Pararhizobium capsulatum DSM 1112: one gene and its partner. The protein of the gene in region 1 interacts with the protein of each later gene in a pairwise test. Links are inferred from orthologs where the notes say so. Each region holds a gene or a part of one and is shown on either strand. Other genes may lie near its edges.

The links.
Region 2: the proteins of QO002_RS09475 (region 1) and QO002_RS00310 interact in binary tests that used the Escherichia coli proteins (3 or more experiments, as listed by UniProt). The link is inferred for Pararhizobium capsulatum DSM 1112 from one-to-one orthologs.

Annotation. Positions count from the first base shown.
Region 1 is NZ_JAUSVF010000001.1:1,972,254-1,979,804, reverse strand. What follows is about bases 2,268-5,228. They hold QO002_RS09475 (ABC-F family ATP-binding cassette domain-containing protein), read left to right. Parts: upstream 2,268-2,786; coding sequence 2,787-4,670; downstream 4,671-5,228. Other genes in these bases: QO002_RS09465 (GNAT family N-acetyltransferase), read right to left, coding at 4,978-5,228; QO002_RS09470 (hypothetical protein), read left to right, coding at 4,753-4,974; QO002_RS09480 (GGDEF domain-containing protein), read left to right, coding at 2,268-2,717. Also shown: ndk (nucleoside-diphosphate kinase), read right to left, coding at 1-301; QO002_RS09490 (DinB family protein), read left to right, coding at 508-1,023; QO002_RS09485 (Rap1a/Tai family immunity protein), read left to right, coding at 1,092-1,499; more of QO002_RS09480, read left to right, coding at 1,638-2,267; more of QO002_RS09465, read right to left, coding at 5,229-5,820; QO002_RS09460 (Gfo/Idh/MocA family protein), read left to right, coding at 5,972-6,898; QO002_RS09455 (hypothetical protein), read right to left, coding at 6,955-7,551. UniProt on the Escherichia coli protein: Genetic data indicate it may be involved in ribosome assembly or function.
Region 2 is NZ_JAUSVF010000001.1:63,259-71,369, reverse strand. The notes cover bases 529-4,049. They hold QO002_RS00310 (2-oxoglutarate dehydrogenase E1 component), read left to right. Parts: upstream 529-852; coding sequence 853-3,849; downstream 3,850-4,049. Other genes in these bases: odhB (2-oxoglutarate dehydrogenase complex dihydrolipoyllysine-residue succinyltransferase), read left to right, coding at 3,908-4,049; sucD (succinate--CoA ligase subunit alpha), read left to right, coding at 529-699. Also shown: more of sucD, read left to right, coding at 1-528; more of odhB, read left to right, coding at 4,050-5,143; QO002_RS00300 (MAPEG family protein), read left to right, coding at 5,219-5,632; QO002_RS00295 (LysE family translocator), read left to right, coding at 5,669-6,310; QO002_RS00290 (hypothetical protein), read left to right, coding at 6,313-6,801; QO002_RS00285 (SDR family oxidoreductase), read left to right, coding at 6,798-7,550; lpdA (dihydrolipoyl dehydrogenase), read left to right, coding at 7,584-8,111. UniProt on the Escherichia coli protein: E1 component of the 2-oxoglutarate dehydrogenase (OGDH) complex which catalyzes the decarboxylation of 2-oxoglutarate, the first step in the conversion of 2-oxoglutarate to succinyl-CoA and CO(2).

The DNA of each region.
Region 1 (7,551 bases):
CTTCATCGGCGTTTGCCGGGTTGGTGGCGCCCATGATTTCGCGGTTCTTCAGGATGGCGTTTTCGCCTTCGAGAACCTGAACGATCGTCGGACCCGAGGTCATGGATTCAACAAGTTCGCCGAAGAACGGGCGTTCCTTGTGAACAGCGTAGAAGCCTTCGGCTTCGCGGGTGCTCATCCAGACGCGCTTGGACGCGACGACGCGCAGGCCGGCGTCTTCGATCATCTTGGTGATCGCGCCGGTGAGGTTGCGCTTGGTCGCGTCCGGCTTGATCATCGAAAAGGTGCGTTCAATCGCCATTTGTGAATTCCCTTGGGTTTTCGTGGATTTTGAGGTTTTCGTGGATTTTGCGCGTCAATAGCCGCCCACGCGCCGCAAAACAAGGGGTGGCCACCGGATTTCGGCCGATCGCACCTGCGGAGCCGCACAATCAGCAAATTTCATCGGTGCCATCACCCAAAGCGATCCGATCTTCGGTTATGCTCCTTCGAACACAGGAGACACCGATGCGCGACCATTACCTCATGATGGCTGACTACAACGGCTGGGCAAACAGACTGGTCTACGAAGCTGTCGCCACACTGAGCGAAAGCGAGTTTCAGGAAAACAAGGGAGCCTTCTTCGGCTCGCTCTCCGGCACGCTCAACCACCTGCTTGCCACCGACCGCATCTGGATGCGCCGCTTCACCGGCACGGGCGACGCGCCGACGCGGCTCGATGCCGTCATTCACACGGAGTTTGCCGCACTTGCCGATGCGCGGCGGGCTGAAGACGAACGTATTGCCGGTTGGATCCGCGATCTGACGGAGGAGGATCTGCGGGCGACCTTTAGCTATACGCCCGTCAGCACTCCTACCCTCATCACCCAGAAACTGGCACCCGCGCTCGCCCATCTCTTCAACCACCAGACCCATCATAGGGGCCAGTGCCACATGATTTTGACCGCGCTGGGCAAGCCAAGCCTTTCGCTTGACCTCGTCTTTTTCCAGCGCACGCCAGAGGGGCGCAAGCATGCGGGCTGAGAGTTGCGTGGGCGTGCATTTGGCGTAGCATACGACCATGCCGCGCGAGCTTGGTAGGAGGAAGGGCAATGCCGGGACGATGCCGCCTGCCGATGATTGTTTTAGCCGCGCTGGCTGCTGTAGCACCAACGACGGCACGGGCGCAGTTCGTTGACGGCGTGACGCTGCACGCGTTTTGCCAGCCACCGAGGAATCCTGCCCTTGCCGGCTATGTTGCCGGTGTCCTCGACCGCTGGTCCCGCGATCTGCATCATGCGGAATTGGCGGATGTCGTCGATGCGGAGAACAATCGGCCGAAGAGCACGATCAGTGTGACGGCAAAGATCCGCGCCAATATATGCGCGCCCGATACGATTATCCTGCAGGAGCATATCGACGTTGTCTGCGCCTTTCTGGAGGCTAACCCGCTGGAGCTGGGGCGTAGCGCCGACATCCTGGTGCAGACTGCGACAGCGCTGAGATGGCCATGTTCTTAAGCGCTCTGTAACCATCACATACAGGCGCAATCGCAGATTGACGCTCTTTTAATGTCAACGGCTTATCCAATTCCATAACAAGGAAAACGGCGGCAAGGCCGCAAGATGGCAATATCAGCTGTTTCAGGGATTGAACCGATGACGAACCCCAAGCAGAACGCGCAGCGGCCGGCACGGACGGAAATCGACGCCGTGTTCGTCAGGATTGCCCAGGCCATGGCGAGCCTTGGCGTTTCTCCCCTGCCGCGCAACTATGCGCTGTTTTACGAGGCGCTTTCGGGACGCAATCCAGATCTTGCCCGCGAGCTTTCGGCACTCGGGCCCTCTCCCGATGCAGCCAAGATTGACGAACTTGGTATTCGTCACAATCTTGCAAGCCACGCGACACTGAGTGCCGACAAGGTTCAGGCGCAGGCCGTGAAGCTCCTGGGTGACGTTTCGGTGGCGATGCGCGAGGCCACCAATCGCAAGACGGGTTTCGTCCGCCAGCTGCAGGATTTTGCGCTTCGGCTCGAAAACGATCCGGTGGTTGCCATGTCGGACTTTGCCGATGCGACGCAGGCGATCCGTGATCAGGCCGCAGCGCTGCTGCGCGACGAAGCAAGCTTCTCTGGGCGGCTTACCGAAACCGTTGCACAGCTGTCTTCCATGGAAGGCGATATCGATGCGCTGCGGGCAGCGGCGACGCGGGATCCCTCAACCGGGCTTCCGAACCGTACGGCATTCTCGGCGCGGCTATCGGCGCTGTTTCTCGATGCGCCGCCGCCCACGGCCCTTGTGCTGGTGTCCCTTAACGGCCTGCGCGGCGTCGGCGAACGGTACGGCGTGGACGCGCTGGAAAAGGCGCTGAAGAAACTCGCTCCGATTTTCCGCAAATCCATCAAGAAGAACGACTTCGTCGGTCGTATCGGACTGGATGAACTGGCCTTCCTGTTTTCCGACGTCAGCGCCGCCAATGCAGAGGCAATCGTCTCGCGCATACGCGCTTCGATCGAAGCCATCGACATCCCCCTGCCCGAACGCTCGTTCACGCCGGAACGACTGTCTCTCTCGGCAGGCATCGCGATGACCGATGCCGCAAGTGGAGAGGCCGATCTCTTCAGCCAGGCGGAACTCGCGCTGCACGCCGTCAAGGCCTCCGGCCATCCGGGCCAGCTGGTGTTCTCGGCCGCCGTCGGCGCGAGATCGCCGCGCCTCTACTCTCCCCACGCGGCATAGGCCTTTTCACGAAGACTGCGGCCTCTGGGACACTTGCCTTCCGCGACAACATCGGCCAAAACGCCGGCCATGATCACGATCAACAATCTCTCCGCGCGTATTGCCGGCCGCCTGCTCATCGACCAGGCGACGGTTTCGCTTCCTGCCGGCACCAAGGCCGGCCTCGTCGGCAAGAACGGCGCCGGCAAGTCGACGCTCTTCCGCATCATCACCGGCACGATGGAGAGCGAGACAGGTTCCGTTTCGATCCCCAGGAATGCCCGCATCGGACAGGTGGCACAAGAAGCGCCCGGCACCGAAGAGCCGCTGATCGAAATCGTGCTGAAAGCAGACAAGGAGCGCGAGGCGCTGCTGACTGAAGCCGAGCATGCCACCGATCCGCATCGTATTGCCGAAATCCAGACGCGGCTCACCGACATCCAGGCGCATTCGGCGGAATCGCGTGCGGCCAGCATTCTCGCTGGTCTCGGTTTCGACCATGAGGCGCAGAAGCGCCCGGCCTCGTCCTTTTCCGGTGGCTGGCGCATGCGCGTGGCGCTGGCGGCCGTGCTGTTTGCCGAGCCGGACCTGCTGCTGCTCGACGAACCGACCAACTATCTCGACCTCGAAGGCGCATTGTGGCTGGAGGACTATATCCGCCGCTATCCACACACGGTCATCATCATCAGCCACGATCGCGACCTGCTCAACACGGCTGTCAATTCGATCATCCATCTCGACCAGAAGAAGCTGACCTTCTACCGCGGCTCCTACGACCAGTTCCAGCGCCAGCGCGCCGAGGCGATCGAGCTGCAGCAGAAGGCCAAGGTGAAGAATGAGGCGGCGCGCAAGCACCTGCAGTCCTTCATCGACCGGTTCAAGGCCAAGGCAACCAAGGCCCGTCAGGCGCAGAGCCGCGTCAAGGCGCTGGAGCGGATGGGGACCGTTGCCGCCGTCATCGAGGATCATGTCCATCCGATCCATTTTCCCGAGCCGGAAAAACAACCGGCCTCGCCGATCATCGCCATCCAGGGCGGTTCTGTCGGATACACGCCCGGCAAGCCGATCCTGAAGGGCCTGAACCTCAGGATCGACAATGACGACCGCATCGCCCTGCTCGGCTCGAACGGCAATGGCAAATCGACGTTTGCCAAGTTCATCTCCGGTCGGCTTTCCGCTGATGCCGGCGACATCCGGCTGGCACCGAACCTGAAGATCGGCTTCTTTGCCCAGCATCAGCTGGACGATCTCGTTCCCGGTGATACCGCGGTTCAGCATATCCGTCCGCTGATGCCGGATGCGCCGGAAGCCAAGGTGCGCTCGCGCGTCGCCCAGATGGGTCTTGCGACCGAAAAGATGGACACGCCGGCCAAGGACCTTTCGGGCGGCGAAAAAGCGCGCCTGCTGATGGGCCTCGCCGCCTTCGACGCGCCGAACATGCTGATCCTCGACGAGCCGACCAACCACCTCGACATCGACAGCCGCAATGCACTGATCGAGGCACTGAACGACTATGAGGGCGCGGTTATCCTGATCTCGCATGATCGCCACCTGATCGAGGCGACTGTGGACCGGCTGTGGCTGGTGCGCGACGGCACCGTGACGAACTATGACGGCGACCTCGAGGATTACCGCAGCGTCATCGTCGCCAGCAGCAGGACCAAGGGCGCCAAGACCAAGCCTGCAGACGAGACAGTGAACAAGGCCGACCAGCGCAAGGCAGCCGCGGAAAAGCGCGCCGCCTTTGCGCCGCTGAAGAAAAAGATCAATGAAATCGAATCCCTGACGGAAAAGCTTCAGAAGCAGATTCGGGCCCTTGATGCGGAGCTTGAGAGCCAGGAACTCTACGAAAAATTCCCCGACAAGGCGGCCACCAAGGTCAAGGAACGGGCAGAGGTTGCGTCTCGCCTGAGCAAGGCCGAAGACCAGTGGATGGAGCTTTCGACCGAATATGAAGAGGCGATGGCGAGCTGATTCATCGGTGCTAAACGATTCGTTAAAATTTTAGCGGTTTCTTTAATATGGCCTTCATCGACTCATTTTAAACTTTTGAGCCATGAGGAAAGAGCGCACGCAAAGAACGGATGTCTACCGGTTTCGCCGGGTGAAGTGGGGCAACCCGCGCCACCAGCTGACGAAGCTGCGCAACGTGACGCCGGCCATGGCGGAGGGCGAGCGGGAGGCGGCCGGCCTATGGTTCTGGATCGCCGTCGCCTGCCTTTCGGCCATCACCTTCGCCAGCGTTTTCCTGATCGCGACCGACACGCGTCTTCTTTAAAATTCAGCCAAGTTCGAAAGTGGTGATGCCGTAAATCTGCGACAGCGGCAGATCGGGCACCGGGCCGCGATACATGCGCGCCGTCTCAAAGACCGGCTTAAGATTGTATCGGTCGCACAACGCTTTTGCCGCGGCGTTCGGTTCAGGTATATCGAGGAAGATCTGGCCTCCACCGGCCATCGTCACCAGCTTGCGGAAGATGAGGTCGGCATTGGTTTCCGTATCCGCAAACAGCGGGCCGATCTTGTGGCCCTCGCGGCAGGCGCGGATGGTGCCGTAGCCTGATATTTCCGCATGGCGGATGAACGCGACGCTGTTTCGATTGGGCAGCGGCCGCAGCCATTCCTTGAGGAAAGCATCCCGTGGGCCGGGCGAAAAGCGGCGGTCATAGGCGATGATCGAGGGGATATGCACGGGCGAAACTTCAGTCAATTCAGAGGACGGAGGTTCGCTGCAGGTCACCTCGCCACCGTAGCGGAAATTGGCGTAAGCATAGGCAAAGCCCGATTTCTGGTAGTTTTCCTGCTGCGCGACCACGCCATCAAGACCCATGGTCCTGGCGCTTGTTTCGCGGAGCGCCTTCTTCCACAGAGCATGGCCGATACCCTGCCCGCGGAAATCCGGATGCGCCATGTAGAAGCCGAGAAAGGCATAATCCGGGCCGTAGCGGACGAGCGAGATGGCAGCCACGATCTGGCCCTCCTCCTCTGCGAGCCAGTAACCATCGGGATCGGCAGCGAAGAACGGCGTTGCGTCTCCGAGACCGGGGTTCCAGCCTTCGCGCGCCGCCCAGTCCAGCATCATGTCGAGATCGGCGCGGGTGGCTTTTCGATAGATCGGCGGCATGGCGGCTCCTGTGTGCGATTCGCATTATGCAAACAGGCTCACCATCGCTTTGTCCATGATCGTCATCGATCATTGCGTCAGCGCCGCTTGCCCGTATCCCGCTTTCTGATACAAAGCGCATCATAAAATCATACTAATCGAGCGAAACACCATGAGCCCCATCAATATCGCCATCGTCGGTGTCGGCAAGATCGTCCGCGACCAGCATCTGCCCGCCATCGCCGCCAATTCCGACTACAAGCTGATCGCTGCAGCCAGCCGCCACGGCGTCGTCGACGGGATCGACAATTTCAAGTCGATCGAAGCGATGCTCGAAGCCGTACCGGCAATCGACGCTGTTTCGCTCTGCATGCCGCCGCAGTACCGCTATGCGGCTGCGCACACGGCGCTGCAGGCCGGCAAGCATGTGTTCCTCGAAAAGCCGCCGGGGGCGACGCTGAGCGAAGTGGCAGACCTGCAGGCGCTGGCCGATTCGAAGGGCCTGTCGCTGTTTGCCAGCTGGCATTCGCGCTATGCACCGGCCGTCGAGGAAGCCAAGGCATTCCTTGCTTCGACGAAGATCAACAGTGTCCAGGTCATCTGGAAAGAAGACGTGCGCCACTGGCATCCGAACCAGGAATGGATCTGGGCAGCCGGCGGTCTCGGCGTCTTCGATCCGGGCATCAATGCGCTGTCGATCGTCACGCATATCCTGCCGAAACAGCTATTCATCACCGCCGCTACGCTCGAATTCCCCGAGAATCGCGACGCTCCGATCGCAGCCAGCATCACCTTCCGGGATGCAGACGCTCTTCCGGTTTCCGCCGAATTCGACTGGCGCCAGACCGGCCACCAGAGCTGGGACATCATCGCGGAAACGGATGCAGGCCGGATGGTTCTGGCCGAAGGCGGCGCCAAGCTCTCGATCAATGGCGAACTGCGCAAGGACACGCCCGAGCGCGAATATCCGGCGCTTTACGAGCGCTTCGCTGAAATCGTGAAGGCCGGCAAGTCCGACGTCGATCTGGCGCCGCTGCGCCACGTTGCAGATGCCTTCATGCTCGGCAAGCGCAAGTTCGTCGAAGCTTTTCACGATTGATTTCCGAGATTTGGGCGGGCTGCTTTGCAAAGCAGCCCGCCCGGTTTTTGCAGATTTTATGGGTTCGTCGTCCCCTTGAATCCCTGGCGTGTCCATTCATAGACGCGGGCATCGGTGCGGAAATTGCCAACCCTGGCGGCGGCAAGGTCCAGAATGCTGACAATGATCGTCGTCCAAACGATCATCAGCACCACGATCATGACGCGGACCGGCTTTCCTCTGAGACCGAACTGATAGCCGAGCGCCGCCATGCTGAGCAGCATCACGCCAAGCAAGAGCCAGAAGATCTGTGCCGGCAGGCGCATGACGGTCGCGAACCGCTCGGACGTGCTGGTATCGAATGTGTCGTTGACGGCCGCCATCAGCGACGCAGAGATCGGATCGGGATGCTCCCGTACGATGGTCGTCACATGCTGCCAGATGGTTTGCTGGAGGGCGGACGTATCCGCATTCGCCTTCGCAAGTGCCTCGGGGTCACGACCCGTAAGGACGAAATCCTCGCGAACTTTCGCATATTCCTCGAGCAACTTGGCGATCTCGATCGAATCGGGAGATCCGATCGCGTTGGCCCGCAACCACGCCGTACCGATGGCGTTAGACTCGGCGAGCGTGCCTTGACGCCGCTCGCTGAAACGGGCGTTGGAATAGGAAAG
Region 2 (8,111 bases), 1.9 Mb from region 1 along the record:
AAGACCGGCGCCGATGCGTCCGTGATCTATGTTCCGCCGGCCGGTGCTGCGGATGCGATCATCGAGGCGATCGAAGCCGAGATCCCGTTCATTACCTGCATCACCGAAGGCATCCCGGTCATGGATATGGTTCGCGTCAAGGCTCGCCTTGATCGCTCCAAGTCGCGCCTTCTCGGCCCGAACTGCCCGGGCGTCCTGACGCCGGAAGAGTGCAAGATCGGCATCATGCCGGGCTCGATTTTCCGCAAGGGCTCGGTCGGCATCGTTTCACGCTCCGGCACGCTCACCTATGAAGCCGTGTTCCAGACCTCGAACGAAGGCCTTGGCCAGACCACGGCTGTCGGCATCGGCGGCGACCCGGTCAAGGGCACCGAGTTCATCGACGTGCTCGAGTTGTTCCTCGCCGACGACGAAACCAAGTCAATCATCATGATCGGCGAAATCGGCGGCTCGGCTGAAGAAGATGCAGCCCAGTTCCTGATCGACGAGGCCAAAAAGGGCCGCAAGAAGCCGATGGCTGGCTTTATCGCGGGCCGTACGGCTCCGAAGGGCCGCACCATGGGCCACGCCGGCGCTGTCGTTTCCGGCGGCAAGGGCGATGCAGAATCCAAGATCGCGGCCATGGAAGCGGCCGGCATCAAGGTGTCGCCGTCCCCGGCGCGCCTCGGCACCACCCTTGTCGAAGTCCTCAAGGGCTGAGACACCACGAAATCGAATGGGGCGAGACTGTCGTTTCGCCTCATTCGCACCATCTAAGCATCGGATGCTCGCGCTTTTGTGGCGCAAAACCGCCCGGACGGACCGGACGGTACCAACCAGTCAGGAGGCGGACGGACAGGTCCGCGGTACACAATGGCAAGGCAAGAAGCCAACGAACAATTCCTGCTGACATCGTTCCTCGACGGAGCGAACGCCAGCTATATCGAACAGCTTTATGCGCGCTATGAAAGCGACTCGTCGTCGGTTTCCGGTGAGTGGCAGTCCTTCTTCAAGGCGCTGCAGGACGAGCCGGGCGATGTCGTGAAGGCCGCCAAGGGCGCCTCCTGGAAGAAGCCGAACTGGCCCGTCACCGAGCGCAGCGAACTGGTTTCCGCGCTCGACGGCGATTGGGGCACGGTCGAGAAGGTCATCGAAAAGAAGGTGAAGGCCAAGGCCGAGGAGCAGGCTGCCGTAACCGGCGTTGCCGTTGCTTCCGCCGACGTCCACCAGGCGACCCGCGACAGCGTCCGCGCCATCATGCTGATCCGCGCTTATCGCGCCCGCGGCCACCTTCATGCCAAGCTCGACCCGCTTGCCATTGCCGCTCCGGTGGACGATTATCACGAGCTTTCCCCGTCCAACTACGGCTTCGGTCCGGAAGACATGGATCGCCCGATTTTCCTGGATAATGTGCTCGGTCTCGAATACGCGACCCTGCGCGAGATCGTCGATCTCCTCGAGCGCACCTATTGTTCCACGCTCGGCGTGGAGTTCATGCATATCTCCGATCCAGAAATCAAAGGCTGGATACAGGAGCGCATCGAGGGTCCGGACAAGGGCGTCGCCTTCACACCTGAAGGCAAGAAGGCCATCCTGTCGAAGCTCATTGAGGCCGAAGGCTTCGAGCAGTTCATCGACGTCAAGTACAAGGGCACCAAGCGCTTCGGTCTCGATGGTGGCGAATCGCTGATCCCGGCGCTGGAGCAGATCATCAAGCGCGGTGGTCAGGAAGGCCTAAAGGAGGTCATCCTCGGCATGGCCCATCGCGGCCGTCTGAACGTTCTGACCAACGTCATGGGCAAGCCGCATCGCGCCGTGTTCCACGAGTTCAAGGGCGGCTCCTATGCGCCTGATGATGTCGAAGGTTCGGGCGATGTGAAGTACCATCTCGGTGCGTCTTCCGACCGCGAATTCGATGGTAACAAGGTTCACCTGTCGCTAACGGCAAATCCGTCGCATCTCGAAATCGTCAACCCCGTCGTCATGGGCAAGGCCCGTGCCAAGCAGGACCAGATGGCGACTGTCTTCGAAGGCGATGTTATCCCTTTGAAGGAACGCTCCAAGGTCATGCCGCTGCTGTTGCACGGTGATGCGGCGTTTGCCGGCCAGGGTGTTACCGCGGAAATTCTCGGCTTGTCCGGTCTGCGCGGCCATCGTGTTGGCGGCACCGTGCACTTCATCATCAACAACCAGATCGGTTTCACCACCAATCCGGCCTTCTCACGGTCGTCGCCCTATCCGTCCGATGTCGCCAAGATGATCGAAGCGCCGATCTTCCACGTCAATGGCGATGACCCGGAAGCGGTTGTCTACGCTGCCAAGATCGCGACCGAATTCCGGATGAAGTTCCACAAGCCGGTCGTGATCGATATGTTCTGCTACCGCCGCTTCGGCCACAACGAAGGCGATGAGCCGTCATTCACGCAGCCGAAGATGTACAAGGTCATCCGCGCTCACAAGCCGGTCGTGCAGGTCTACGGAGAGCGCCTGATTGCCGAAGGACTGATCACCGACGGCGACCTTGAAAAGATGAAGGCCGATTGGCGCGCCCACCTGGAGCAGGAATTCGAGGCCGGCCAGTCCTACAAGCCCAACAAGGCCGACTGGCTGGACGGTGCCTGGTCAGGCCTGCGTGCCGCCGACAATCAGGACGAACAGCGCCGCGGCAAGACCTCGGTGCCGATGAAGAGCCTGAAGGAAATCGGCCGCAAGCTGTCGGAAGTTCCCGAAGGCTTCCGCGTCCACAAGACCATCCAGCGCTTCATGGATAACCGTGCCGGCATGGTGACCTCTGGCGAGGGTGTCGACTGGGCGATGGCGGAGGCTTTGGCCTTTGGCACGCTCTGCGCCGAAGGTACGAAGATCCGGCTTTCCGGTCAGGATTGCGAACGCGGCACCTTCTCGCAGCGCCATTCGGTTCTCTATGATCAGGAGACCGAAGATCGCTACATTCCGCTTGCCAATATTTCACCGACGCAGGGGCGTTACGAAGTCATCAATTCGATGCTGTCCGAAGAGGCTGTACTTGGTTTCGAATACGGCTATTCGCTGGCCCGCCCGAATGCGCTGACCCTCTGGGAAGCCCAGTTCGGCGACTTCGCCAACGGTGCGCAGGTCGTGTTCGACCAGTTCATCTCGTCTGGTGAACGCAAGTGGCTTCGTATGTCCGGCCTCGTCTGCCTCCTGCCGCATGGCTACGAAGGTCAGGGGCCGGAGCACTCTTCCGCCCGCCTCGAGCGCTGGCTGCAGATGTGTGCCGAAGACAACATGCAGGTTGCCAACGTCACGACGCCGGCGAACTATTTTCATGTCCTTCGCCGCCAGATGAAGCGGGACTTCCGCAAGCCGCTGATCATGATGACGCCAAAGTCGCTGCTGCGCCACAAGCGCGCCGTATCGAGCCTTTCGGAAATGGCCGGCGAAAGCTCGTTCCACCGCCTGCTGTGGGATGATGCCGAAGTCATCAAGGATGGCCCGATCAAGCTGCAGAAGGATGCCAAAATCCGCCGCGTCGTGCTCTGCACCGGCAAGGTCTATTACGACCTTTTGGAAGAGCGTGAAAAGCGCGGCGTCGATGACGTCTACCTGCTGCGTGTCGAACAGCTCTATCCGTTCCCGGCCAAGGCACTCATCAACGAGCTCTCGCGCTTCCGCAATGCGGAGATGGTCTGGTGCCAGGAAGAGCCGAAGAACATGGGTGCGTGGTCGTTCATCGATCCCTATCTGGAATGGGTGCTTGCCCATATCGACGCCAAGTACCAGCGCGTGCGCTACACCGGCCGTCCGGCCGCGGCATCGCCCGCTACCGGCCTGATGTCGAAGCACCTCGCGCAGCTCGCGGCATTCCTGGAAGACGCGCTGGGAGGCTGAAAAGCCTCCCGCTCTCCCCGTAGTTGAAACCGATACCCGAAGAACGGACTTTAAAATCATGGCTACAGAAATCCGCGTGCCCACCCTGGGCGAATCCGTCAGCGAAGCCACCGTCGGTACCTGGTTCAAGAAGGTCGGCGATACGGTCAAGGCCGATGAGCCGATCCTGGAACTCGAAACCGACAAGGTGACGATCGAAGTTCCGGCGCCTGCCGCCGGTGTTCTCGCCGAAATCGTCGCCGCTGCCGGCGAAACGGTGGGCCTCGGCGCGCTGCTTGGCCAGATCTCCGCAAGCGGAGCAGGCGTTGCCGCTCCGGCGCCGGCTGCCGAAAAGAAGGTCGCCGCGCCTGCCGCCTCTGCACCGGCTGTTGCTCCGGCCACTCCGCAGGTCGCTTCCGCAATGCCGGCTGCTCCTGCTGCCGCAAAGCTGCTCGCTGAAAACAACCTCTCCGCTTCCGACGTCGATGGCTCCGGCAAGCGTGGCCAGGTGCTGAAGGGCGATGTCATTGCTGCTGTTGCCAAGGGCATTTCGACGCCTGCCGCTTCCGAGCCGGCCAAGGTCGTCGCCCGTGCGCCGTCGCCGGCTGAAGACGCGCCGCGTGAAGAGCGGGTCAAGATGACCCGTCTTCGCCAGACGATTGCGCGCCGCCTCAAGGATGCGCAGAACACGGCGGCCATGCTGACCACCTACAACGAGGTGGACATGTCGGCCGTCATGGCGCTGCGCACAAAGTACAAGGACATCTTCGAGAAGAAGCATGGCGTAAAGCTCGGCTTCATGGGCTTCTTCACCAAGGCCGTGACGCACGCGCTGAAGGAACTGCCGGCCGTCAACGCCGAGATAGACGGCACCGACATCATCTACAAGAACTTCTGCCACATCGGCATGGCCGTCGGCACCGACAAGGGTCTTGTCGTTCCCGTTATCCGTGACGCCGACCAGATGACGGTTGCCGAGATCGAGAAGGATCTGGGTCGTCTCGCCAAGGCTGCCCGCGATGGCACGCTGTCGATGGCCGACATGCAGGGCGGCACGTTCACCATCACCAATGGTGGCGTCTACGGTTCGCTGATGTCCTCCCCGATCCTCAATGCGCCCCAGTCGGGCATCCTCGGCATGCACAAGATCCAGGACCGTCCGGTGGTTGTCGGTGGCCAGATCGTCATTCGTCCGATGATGTATCTCGCGCTGTCCTACGATCACCGCATGGTCGACGGCAAGGAAGCCGTGACCTTCCTGGTGCGCGTGAAGGAAAGCCTGGAAGATCCGGAACGTCTGGTTCTCGATCTCTAGGCTTTTTGTTTAACGCGATTCCGGACGCAAAACCGCTTCGCACTTTTGCTGGAATCGCTTGAGGGACACCTGATCATGGACGCAGCAGCACTGGCAGGCTCGCCGTTCCTGACGCTTCTTGGATGGAGCGTCGTGCTGCTGGTGTTCCATATCGGACTGCAGGGCCAGCTTGCGACGATAGAGCTCGGATCGGCCTGGAATGCCGGTCCGCGTGACGACCATCAGCAGCCGTCCGGCAAGATCGCCGGGCGTGCTGACAGGGCATCGGCAAATTTCCGCGAGACCTATCCGGCCTTCGTTGGCCTGGCGTTGGCCCTGGCGACGGTGGGGGACCCGAGCGGCTGGGGTCTGATCGGCGCATGGACGTGGTTCATATGCCGTCTGGTCTACATTCCGCTCTATCTCGCCGGCGTGCCTTATATCCGCTCGCTGGTCTGGGTCGGCTCTCTCATTGGCCTGCTGATCATGGTTTCGCGGCTTATCTTTTGATAGAAGACGGGCTGAGCTTCCTGCCGGAGTAATTGCATGCATCCCTATCTTTTCGAACTCGCCTCGCTGATGGCGATCTTCTCCTTCGCGATCGTCTCGCCCGGTGCAGATCTTGCCATGGTCATGCGCCAGTCGATCGTTCATGGCCGTCGCTCCGCTGTTATCACGTCCTTCGGCATCGGCACATCGCTGATGTTCCATGTGACGTACACGATCCTGGGTCTCGGGCTGATCATTTCCCAGTCGATCTACCTCTTCAATATCGTCAAGTGGTGCGGTGTCGCCTACCTCATCTATATCGGCATCAAGGCTCTTCGGGCTGGCAAGACGGACATGACGGTGCCGGCGGCGGATGCTGAAGGCGCCCACAAGGAGCAGTCGGCGCTCAAGGCCTTCGGCCTTGGCTTTGCGGCCAATGCGCTGAACCCGAAGCCGGTGTTTTTCTTCCTGTCGATCTTTTCGACGGTGGTTTCGGCACATACGCCGATCCCGGTTAAGTTCGGCTATGGGCTCGTCATGGCATGCTGCCTCATCCTGTGGTTCGTCGGCGTCAGCCTGTTCATGACGACGCCGAAGATGCGCTCGACCTTCTCGCGCATGAGCCAGTGGATCGACCGCGCCAGCGGTCTCGTTTTCATTGCGCTCGGCCTCAAGCTCGCAACGGAAAAGGCGGCCTGACGATGAAGCGTCTTGCCGCGGCAGTGCTGTTTTCGCTTGCCCCCCTTGGGGTGCAGGCGGCCGATTGCCTGCAGAGCAAAGCCGTCTACGGCGATGCAGATGGTGCCTATGAGCTGCGTTTCCTCCCTGTCGATTCGGAGAGTGCAACGACCAGCAATCGCTTCGAGGTCGCAGCCCTCAAGGCGGACCTGAAGCTTGAAGGTTTCGTCATGATTTCCGGTGATCCGGAGCGTGCCAATGGCATGATCATGAACAATTGCCCGGAGGGCGATGTAACCGGCGATGATCTGGCTGCCTGCGTTATCTGGCAGGGCGTGATCTATTCCGTTGATGCCGCCGGCAAGGTTGATCTCCTGCCAGCCGAAACGAAAGCTGCGGCTCTGCAATTACTGCTCCCCGATCTCGGCCCCGCGATCAAGGCCTCTGCCCTCTGGGGCAAGCTCACCGTCGCGCCCTGGGATGTGTTTGGCTTGAAAGGATGCGCGACATGACGGAAAAGCCTGTTGTTCTGGTCACCGGCGGCAGCCGCGGCATCGGCGCCGCCATCTGCCGCTCCGCGGCTCGCGCCGGCTGGCTGGTGGTCGTCAATTACGCGACAAACGCTGCTGCAGCCGAAGCGGTCGTGGCGGATATCGTCAATGCCGGCGGCGAGGCGATCGCGGTTGTCGGCGATGTCGCCCAGCCCGGTGATATCGAGGCGATGTTTGCCACGATCGACAGCACCTATGGCCGGCTAGATGGTCTCGTCAACAATGCCGGCATCGTTGGCTCGCCGCAGCGCATCGACGAGATGGATTTTGCCCGCATCGACCGCATGCTGCGTGTCAATGTCACCGGCTCCATCCTCTGCGCCGGAGAGGCCGTGCGACGCATGTCGAAGAGCAGGGGCGGCAATGGTGGCGTGATCGTCAACATCTCGTCCATGGCCGCGCTTCTCGGTTCTGCCGGACAGTATGTCGACTATGCCGCCGCCAAGGGCGCCATCGATACCTTCACCATCGGTCTCGCACGCGAAGTGGCCATCGAAGGTATCCGCGTCAATGCCGTGCGCCCCGGGGTCATCGATACCGAAATCCACGCCTCCGGCGGCCTTCCAACCCGAGCCCGCGACATGGCGCCCAGCATTCCGATGCAGCGGCCCGGCGAAGCACAGGAAGTCGCCGACGCCGTTCTCTACCTACTTTCGCCTTCGGCATCCTATGTAACGGGTGCCATTCTCAACGTCAGCGGCGGCCGCTAGGCAAGCTAAGCCGCCCCAAGGAAGGACATGCCCATGGCTTATGATCTCGTTGTAATCGGTTCCGGCCCCGGTGGTTACGTTTGCGCCGTCAAGGCAGCCCAGCTCGGCCTGAAGGTCGCCGTCGTCGAAAAGCGCGCCACCTATGGCGGCACCTGCCTCAACATCGGCTGCATTCCCTCCAAGGCACTGCTGCACGCGTCGGAAGTGTTTGCCCACACTTCCCATGGCATCGACGTCCTCGGCGTCGAAGTCACAACGCCGAAGCTGAACCTCGACAAGATGATGGCCCACAAGGATGCAACGGTGAAGTCCAACACCGATGGCGTTGCCTTCCTGTTCAAGAAGAACAAGATCGACGGCATCCTGGGTACTGGCCGTGTCCTGTCGGCCGGCAAGGTTGCCGTGAAGGCCGAAGACGGCTCCGAGCAGGTGCTGGAAACCAGGAACATCGTCATTGCCACCGGCTCCGACGTCGCGGGCATCCCCGGCGTCCAGGTCGAGATCGACGAGCAGGTCATCATCTCGTCGACCGGCGGCATCGCCTTGAAGAAGGTTCCGGAA